DNA from 2 places in the Vibrio porteresiae DSM 19223 genome. Region 1 is predicted to be linked to the other one. Evidence: predicted binding sites of a transcription regulator. Region 1 holds the regulator's gene; the other holds the start of a gene.
What was found. Region 1 encodes PurR, which represses purine synthesis genes. Its sites were predicted from a motif close to TNANGNAAACGTTTNCNTNA; they were not measured.
Positions count from the first base shown of each region.

Region 2: OCV11_RS19635 (formate--tetrahydrofolate ligase) is a predicted target of PurR. The motif match lies at 3,228-3,247, and genes of this name have one in related genera.

Region 1 is NZ_AP024895.1:1,402,200-1,406,883, forward strand. It holds gene glgA (glycogen synthase GlgA) at 1-358, shown strand, start outside; gene OCV11_RS06490 (alpha/beta fold hydrolase) at 577-1,380, shown strand; gene OCV11_RS06495 (TfoX/Sxy family DNA transformation protein) at 1,927-2,514, opposite strand; cyclic di-GMP riboswitch class I at 2,628-2,729, opposite strand; gene purR (HTH-type transcriptional repressor PurR) at 2,887-3,888, opposite strand; gene torR (two-component system response regulator TorR) at 4,588-4,684, shown strand, end outside.
Region 2 is NZ_AP024896.1:680,269-684,952, reverse strand. It holds gene OCV11_RS19655 (transposase) at 1-405, opposite strand, end outside; gene OCV11_RS19650 (hypothetical protein) at 674-850, shown strand; gene elbB (isoprenoid biosynthesis glyoxalase ElbB) at 881-1,531, shown strand; gene yiaY (L-threonine dehydrogenase) at 1,858-3,006, shown strand; gene OCV11_RS19635 (formate--tetrahydrofolate ligase) at 3,276-4,684, shown strand, end outside.

The sequences.
Region 1 (4,684 bases):
GGCTCACTGGGTTGAGGCTGGGGCTGATTTCTTCTTGATGCCATCAGAATTTGAAGCGTGTGGTTTAAACCAAATCTACAGCATGGCGTATGGCACTTTACCTATTGTACGTGAAGTGGGCGGTTTAAAAGATACCGTGATGGACTATGATAAGTATCCGCAAGAAGCCACTGGTTTTGGTTTCCTCGAGCCTTCTGCTCAAGTGCTGTTGATCACCATGCAGCGTGCGCTGCTGTTCTATCTACAGAATCCAGACGAGTTTCTGGCGGTGCAGCAAAGAGCAATGGAACAGGACTTTAGTTGGCGTGATTCAGCTCTGGAATACATTAAAATGTACCGCTTAGCCGTATTTGCTTAACGCGATTGTCTTGGTTGAACTAGCACTACGGCTGTGAAAGGCGACACAAAGGATTCTCTGTGTCGCCTTTTTTATGAGTACTTTAATCGAATTCATGCACCATCTCACGGCGATGACAAAACAGGCCGCAACGTGCACCCAAAGCGAATGTATCACTATTTGGTATCACTGAGGTTTATGGTAGTCTAGCGCGGTTTTAATAACAGACTGAGCTCTGCATGGTATCTAACCTCCTTTATCATAAGATCTATTCTCATCCTACGAGTTCACAGTGGGTGGTTTTTGTGCATGGCGCTGGTGGCAGCTCATCTTTGTGGTTTAAACAGATTAAGGCCTATAAACGCCATTTTAATTTGCTGCTCATTGACCTACGTGGCCATGGACAATCGAGCCAATGGGTGCGTGAGTGGATGACACACCCTTATACCTTTGACGCCATAGCGCAAGATGTGCTCAATGTTTTGCGTCATTGTGAGATAGCCAAAGCACACTTTGTTGCCATGTCTTTGGGGACCATCATTGTGCGCAAAATCTCTGAACTTGCTCCAGACCAAGTTCAATCCATGGTGCTAGGAGGCGCGGTCATTCGTTTTGACTTTCGTTCGCAACTCTTGGTGAGTATAGGGCGCTGGTCAAAGCATATCATCCCTTACATGTGGCTCTATCGTCTGTTTGCCTACATTGTGATGCCAAGTCGTGCACAGCGTGAATCTCGCCTATTGTTTATCCGGGAAGCAAAAAAACTGTGTCAAAAAGAGTTTAAGCGTTGGTATCGTCTCACTGCTGAGGTGAATCCGTTTATGCGCTATTTTCGTGAGAAAGATGAGGCTATCCCAACGCTATACTTAATGGGGGATAGAGATTATCTGTTTTTATCGCAGGTACGTGAATTGGTCACTGTTCATCGACAAAGCGAGCTGATTGAACTGAGCGATTGTGGGCATGTGTGCAATATCGAACAAGCAGAACGTTTTAATCATCACTCGATTCATTTTATTCGTCGCTTTTCGCCTCGATCGTAATAAGTTGTGGCGAGCTGGGCTGGGCACTATGATTTATGAAAGGTGCGATGAATGTTGCAGGGTAGTCTTTATCAATAAGTCAACATCTTACTGCAGCGTTGGCTTATATAAGCGTACGCCGTACCTTTCTTTTCTCATACACGATACTGCTTGCAGTAGCAGAATGTGTGATGAGCTTGAATCAGGCTAGCTCATCACACATGAGAATCAAAACTACATAACTAAGAACTATATCACTACCTTTATTACTGTCTCTCCATTTTCAAAAAGATGACTAACATATTGAGGTTGAAATGGTCAGTGTGTGCCAACACTTGATTCCGCCTTCTTTACGGAGAGTTGGGCACTCAGTACAGTTTTTACTATGTCTCGGACTTTGGGGCACAGTTAGTGTAACGTGATTTATCACTAAGGCTACAAGCAATGTGGTTGGGGACTGATGGCGTCCCCTAAATGGACGAAATAATTCCCATTTATTCAGGGATTTTACATAAAAAAAAGCACCCACCTAGGTGAGTGCCTTCGTTACTCTTACTTGCCAATCTTTTACAAGCGCTGCATCAGTTCATCACGACGATTTTGCGGAATAACTGACCAGTGTTTCCCTTCAATAGCGCCCTCAAGAGCCCACAGAAGTTCAATGCTTACATCACTTGAATGAGTCTGTTGAATCGCTTTATACGCTTCTACAGAGCCTTTCTCGTGCAGCTCTTCAACCGACTCGATACCTGCTTTACGTAACATACGTTCTGTTGCCAGACGTAAGTTAGGCAGATCTTTAAGACGGTTAGGTTTTGCTTGAGCTTGAGTTTCACGCTCTTGCTTAGCAACAACCAAAGCATCTTTCGCTTCTTTCAAGATTTTTTCTGGGGCATCCCAGAAATTTTCAGGAAGAGCGAAGTATTTAGTAACCACTGGGAAGCCACGTTTTTTATAAACGTAAGGTTCTAAGCCTTGCTGCTTGTATTTCTCGGAACAATTGTCATCTGCACGAATGTGAAGTTTGTCGTTAACCACCAATGCAAACATTGTGTCATCAACGAAAATTCCAAATCCGCCAAACATTGAACGAGATTTTACGCGTCCTAAGTTTTCAAACAGACGCATTGAGTCTTTTAATATTGGTTTATCCATGCCTTTAGTCTCGGTGTATTAACAATACGCCACCAAAATCAGGTCCGAGAATGTAGCAAAAGAATGCAAAGATTGTGTCAGTAAGAAGTTAACGTCTTAAATGCATTTTTGCCATCGGTAACCCCGCTACCTACCCAGAGCCGGAAAATACCATCTAAGGGTTTAGGCCGGAGGCTTTGCGTCCCACCTTTTCAGATGGTTTGCCCTGTACGTGACATTTCGTTCACTAGAGTAATCTTAAACTTGAACATAAATCACAAAATATTTTGCCTAATGTGATATTCGTCCAAAAAATCGCTGTATCTTTAATAAGCGACATTTTCATCAATAAGATTTTATATCAAAAGTGAGAAAACATGTAACATTAAGATTTTAAAGTTTTTTTACAGTATTTCGTGCGACGAGCTCAGGATGCATCTCAAAAACGCGACGATCATGGGCTTTGTTTTTGATCCGTTCCAATAGGATCTCAAAGGCGTTCTTACCAACACGACGTTTGGGTTGGTGAATCGTCGTTAGCGGTGGTGAAAAGTACTCAGAAAGCTCGATGTTATCGTAACCTACGACAGAAATATCATCGGGTACTTTCACGCCTTTTTGCTGTAAACGGCTCATTAAACCCAACGCCATCGTGTCGTTAAAACAGAACACTGCGGTCGGTTTGTGATCCATCGCAATAATTTTGTCTGCTGCAAGTACCGCAGTGTCACATTCGAAGTTGCCTTCTAGAATCCAATCTTCGTTCACTGGAAGATTAGCTTCGGCCATCGCACGGCGAAAACCAATGATGCGTTCCTTACAAGCCATTTTAGAAAAATGACCGCTCAAACAAGCAATGTCTTTGTGTCCGTTATCGATAAGATGTTTCGTTGCGATGTAACCGCCTTCTTCAGAGTTATCCATAATGGTGTCGGCTTGCGAATCTTCAAGACCCCAATCCATGATCACTTTTGGAATGTCAGAATGGCCTTCAAGCATTTCCATTAGCTCAGGAGTCATATCTGAGCACATCACCAAAATGCCATCGACACGCTTTTCAGCAAGCATGCGTACATAGTCGCGTTGTTTTTCATAAATGCCGCCGGTATTACACAAAATCAGTGTATAGCCTTGGCGGTAACAGTAGCTCTCAACCCCATCAATGACTTCAGAGAAAAATTGGTTGGTTGATTGAGTCACCAACATACCAATAGTCCGTGTGGTGTTGCATTTTAGGCTGCGAGCAACCGCGCTCGGTGCGTAGTTTAGCTCTTTTACCGCTGCCAACACTTTCGCTTGTGTTGCTTCGGCTACAAAACGTGTTTTGTTAATCACGTGTGATACAGTGGTGGTTGACACGCCTGCAATGCGCGCAACATCTTTTATAGTCGCCATTGGTTTTTCCCATCGATATCTGCTGACTAGGACAAAGATTTACAGTGATTGACCACTTCAACAGGTGTTGATTCGATATGTAAGTGAAGCTTAAAAGTAGTAAAAACACAAAAACCGCTTCAAAACAGCGGTTTAAGTAAAATTTCTATAGATTATCGTTTGCGTCAAAGATTTTAGACTGGTATTGAACCACTCGCAATGAAAAATTCATCTTTGTTTGATATCAATCGCTTTACTATTTTGTTACCAAGCTGGTGCAAGCTTCGACCTAAGATCAAGTGCAAAATGAGCTGTAAAGTGACTCATTCATCTTGAAATGCGAGTGAATGCATAGCGGTATTTCAGTCGGCTTTTTATTGTCTTCTTAACTGTCCACAACAAACCATCATCGCCTTTAAGTTATTTGTTGATATTAATAAAAACCATTAAATTTATAACCAAATGCACTAATAGATATGAATATTATTTTCATTTGTCGCCCGTAAATGAGTAACAATGTGACAAAAAAGAAGACAAATTTTTACATATTTGAGAAATGAAAATAAAGTGCTTTTATTTCGATTGTTCAAACAAAGCAAAATGTTATCTAAGCTTGTTTTGAATCAATAAAGCATCAGGTTTTAAGTTCGTACTCTAGAATTGTTACCGTCTATGAATAGAATGAATAGGGATTAAATTTAGCGGAATAAAGTGACGTCTATGAGTTATCACTTATTAGTCGTAGAGAGCGACAGAGACACCCGTGTCACATTGGTCGATTATTTCAAACGAGAGGGATACCAGATTTCTGTTGCCG
Region 2 (4,684 bases), on a different replicon from region 1:
AGAACAAAGACGTTCACGCCACTCTGTTATCGTTTCGTCGCACCATGTTTTCTGAGCGTCAGTGAGTAACTCCCCCGCTAGCCAATTTTTGATCATCAAAGGCATTTTATGCTCGACACACCAACGTTCAACCACGTCGCGATCACTTAAGGCCAGCGCTTGCTGCTGGTTTAAGCTGACCACCAAATGGTAGTGATTACTCATCACCGCATAAGCATATACATCAACACAATAATAGGTAGCTAGAGTCAAAATACGTTGCTCAATCCAATCTCGACGATGCTCGAATGAACGACCAGTTAAAGCATCTTCACCACAAAGAAATGAACGGCGCACACAGCGAGATACGCAATGATAATAAGGTGTGACGTCTGGACAAACCAAACGAGATCTTGCCGTAGCCATAGACATTACCTTAATAGAGATAGGATTTACCCACTTTCCCGACAAAGCGCGTCAACACCAATCGCCTTGAAATAGTTTTGCGAGACATTTCAAAAGATAAAGGCTTAGTTGTGGTGCCTGTCCGCTTAAAAAGGTGTCTGTCCGTTTAAAAAAGTGTGTGTCCAGCTAACAGAAAAACGATTTGGTATTTACTGATGTAAGACAAGGCGGGACTAAGCATATGATTTTATAAAGGGAGGATTGAATTGTGGATACTCTAAGGACAGCTATGAAACACTTTCTACCCTCATCTGCTATATTGACCGCATTTACTATGCAACGCTATTCGAGTGTCGATGAATATTTGGCAGCTCAAGAGCAATCTGAACAAAAATCTCAAGCTCAGCAAACATCTCAAACTTCCACCAGCCAAACTAAAATCAAAGATGAACACGAACCCAACTAATCCACTTAACTAATAAAGAGGAGCGACTCAATGAAAAAAGTAGCAGTGATACTCAGCGGATGCGGTGTATTCGACGGTGCAGAGATCCACGAGTCAGTATTGACCCTACTCGCCATCGAGCGCAATGGGGCCACTTGGCACTGCTTCGCCCCTAATATAAATCAGCATCATGTGCTTAATCATATTACTGGCGAAGAGATGGCTGAAACACGTAACGTCTTAGTCGAATCGGCTCGCATCTCCCGTGGCAAAATTGACGATGTGGCCCATCTCAAAGCGCAGGACTTTGATGCTCTGATCATCCCTGGTGGATTTGGCGCCGCAAAGAACCTATCTGATTTTGCGCTAAAAGGCGCCGCCTGTGAGCTCAATATCGATGTGGCAAAGGCATGTCGCTCATTTGCAAAAGCGGGGAAACCTGCCGCCTACTTATGCATCGCTCCTCATCTTATTCCGAAAATCTACGAATCAGGGGTAGAGGGAACCATAGGTAACGATAAAGAGACTGCTGCAGCATTTAATAAAATGGGTGGACAACACGTCAATTGCCCAGTGGATGACTTCGTCTACGACCAAGAACATAACGTACTATCGACCCCCGCCTATATGCTTGCTGAGAATATTTCTCAAGCAGCCTCCGGAATTGATCGTCTTGTAACAAAATTAATCTCGCTTTCGTGATAAATTTTGTGTGCCAAAGCCTTACACCACGGGGCTTTGGCGTTAATTTTTGTGTCTAAATTACCCCATTTGTGAAATGTAAAATTACTGCATTAGTTATTCCAATTTCGTAAAAATTCATGGGGTGAACATCTGTGTACAAAATTCCATCAGCCCAACCTATAAGTCACTATAATCAATACGGTTATTAATGTGATCCAGCTCAAGAATGAGCATCAATTTGAACGTGCTTCAAAGATTTTTGCGCCAGATCAAACACCCTCTGTGACAAACTGTGCAACTCTAAAGCCAGATATTTTGAACATAATTATTATTGGAGTTAACTCATGGCGAGTGCATTTTTTATTCCTACAGTAAACCTAATGGGCGCAGATTGTCTTGTTGATGCAGCGGATGCGATCAAATCTAAAGGCTTTACCAAAGGTCTGATTGTAAGTGACGCAATTCTGAACAAAATCGGCGTAGTTAAACAAGTTGCTGACCTACTGACTGAACGTGGCGTAGCAACAGTGGTTTATGATGGTACTCATCCAAACCCAACTGTGACCAACGTAAACGAAGGTCTGGCAATTCTTAAAGAAAACCAATGTGATTTCGTTGTTTCTCTAGGTGGCGGTTCACCACACGACTGTGCAAAAGGTATCGCTCTTCTTGCTTCTAACGGTGGCAAAATTGCTGACTACGAAGGCGTTGACCGTTCTCCAAAACCAATGCTTCCACTGATCGCAATCAACACCACTGCAGGTACTGCGTCTGAAATGACACGTTTCTGCATCATCACTGACGAAGTTCGTCACATCAAAATGGCCATCGTAGACAAACACACTACTCCACTGATGTCTGTTAACGATCCTAAACTGATGCTTGCTAAACCAGCTTCTCTAACTGCAGCAACTGGTATGGACGCACTGACTCACGCAATCGAAGCTTACGTTTCTATCGCTGCAACACCTATCACTGATGCTGTTGCAATCAAAGCAATTGAAATGATTCAAGCGAACCTACGTGAAGCGGTTAAAAACGGTCAAAACCTAGAAGCTCGTGAAGCAATGGCATACGCACAATTCATGGCGGGTATGGCATTCAACAATGCTTCTCTAGGCTACGTACACGCAATGGCTCACCAACTAGGTGGTTTCTACAACCTACCTCACGGTGTATGTAACGCAGTACTTCTTCCACATGTACAACGTTACAATGCAACTGTTGCTGCAGACCGTCTACGTGACGTTGCTAAAGCAATGGGTGTTGATGTTGAAAACCTATCTGCAGAACAAGGCGCGGCAGCAGCTATCGACGCTATCGTATCTCTATCTAAAGAAATCGGTATCCCAGCTGGTCTAACTGAACTTGGTGCTAAAGAAGAAGATATCCCAACTCTAGCAACCAACGCTCTGAAAGATGCTTGTGCTATCACTAACCCACGCCAAGGTACACACGCTGAAGTTTGTGAAATCTTCAAATCTGCATTCTAATTGCTGATTTGCTTAGACTTTGATAAAAAGGTGCTCTCGGAGCACCTTTTTTTATGCTAATAGGTCATCTATCGACTCTTTAAAATTCAACTAGTTGAATAATAAAAAGAGGATAAATAGCCGCTTAAGTTTGATTCATCGCAGTAAAAACGACAAAAGTTCTATGGTTTTCTCTCACTGTGGGAGTTTTGCTTTACATGCGAAAAATAAAGGTTATTATCCGACGCAAACGTTTTCCTCACCACTTTCATAACTATGATGAGGGTTTTATGCAGTCAGATATCGAAATTTGCCGCACAACACCACTACAACCCATTGATGACATCGCCCATCAAGCAGGCTTACAAACCAACGAGTTTCAAAGCCAAGGCCGCTACAAGGCCAAAGTCTCTCTAGATGCCCTACACCGTTTAAAAGATCGCCCGACAGGCAAACTTGTGGTTGTCACTGCCATGACACCAACCCCGCTTGGCGAAGGAAAAACAGTGACAACGATTGGACTGGCGCAAGGTTTAGCCAAAATCAACCAATCGGTCTTTGCTTGTATTCGTCAGCCTTCCATGGGACCAATTTTTGGTGTCAAAGGTGGTGCTGCAGGTGGTGGCTATGCGCAAGTTGCGCCAATGGAAGAGCTGAATTTACACCTTACTGGTGACATTCATGCAGTTACTGCAGCGCATAACCTTGCGGCGGCGGCAATTGATGCACGTATCTATCATGAACAGCGTAACGGTTATGCAGACTTCACTGCTCGTACTGGTCTAAAAGCACTGCGGATTGATCCAAGCCATGTGACTTGGAAGCGTGTGATGGACCATAACGATCGCGCGCTACGTATGATCACCATTGGTCGTAATGAAGATGGGAAAGCGGTCAACGGCTTTGAACGTGAAGATGGCTTTGATATCTCAGCTGCGTCAGAGCTGATGGCGATTTTGGCGCTTTCTACTGATTTAAACGATTTACGTCAGCGCATCGGTCGCATTGTTGTCGCTTATGACCTTGATGGGCAGCCCATCACCACTGAAGATCTGCAAGTGGCAGGTGCAATGACAGTTACCATGAAGGACACCATCCAACCAACGCTAATGCAAACACTCGAAGGTGTTCCCACACTGGTTCACGCAGGTCCTTTTGCCAATATTGCCCATGGCAACTCTTCAATTATTGCCGATAACATCGCGACTCGACTGGCGGATTTTACCGTTACCGAAGGTGGCTTTGGTTCTGATATGGGCTTTGAAAAAGCCTGTAACATCAAAGCAAAAGCAGCGCATAAACATCCTGACTGTGCAGTGATTGTCGCTACCTTACGAGGCATCAAAGCCAACTCAGGTCGTTACGATTTACGTCCAGGTCAAGCGATTCCTGATAGCCTATTTGCACCAGATTCTGCCGCGCTCACTGCCGGTTTTGCCAATTTGCAATGGCATATCGACAACGTGACCCAATATGGTGTCCCCGCAGTGGTAGCGATTAACCGCTTCCCGCAAGACAGCGAGGAAGAGCTACAACAATTAATGGCTATGATCAAAGCCCTACCACAAGGTGTTGAAGTGGCGATCAGCGAAGCGTTTAGTCGCGGCGGTCTAGGCGCTACACAATTGGCGCATTGCGTCATGAAACAGTGCGAAAAAACAGTCCAGTTCACGCCACTTTACCAGAGCGAAGACTCTCT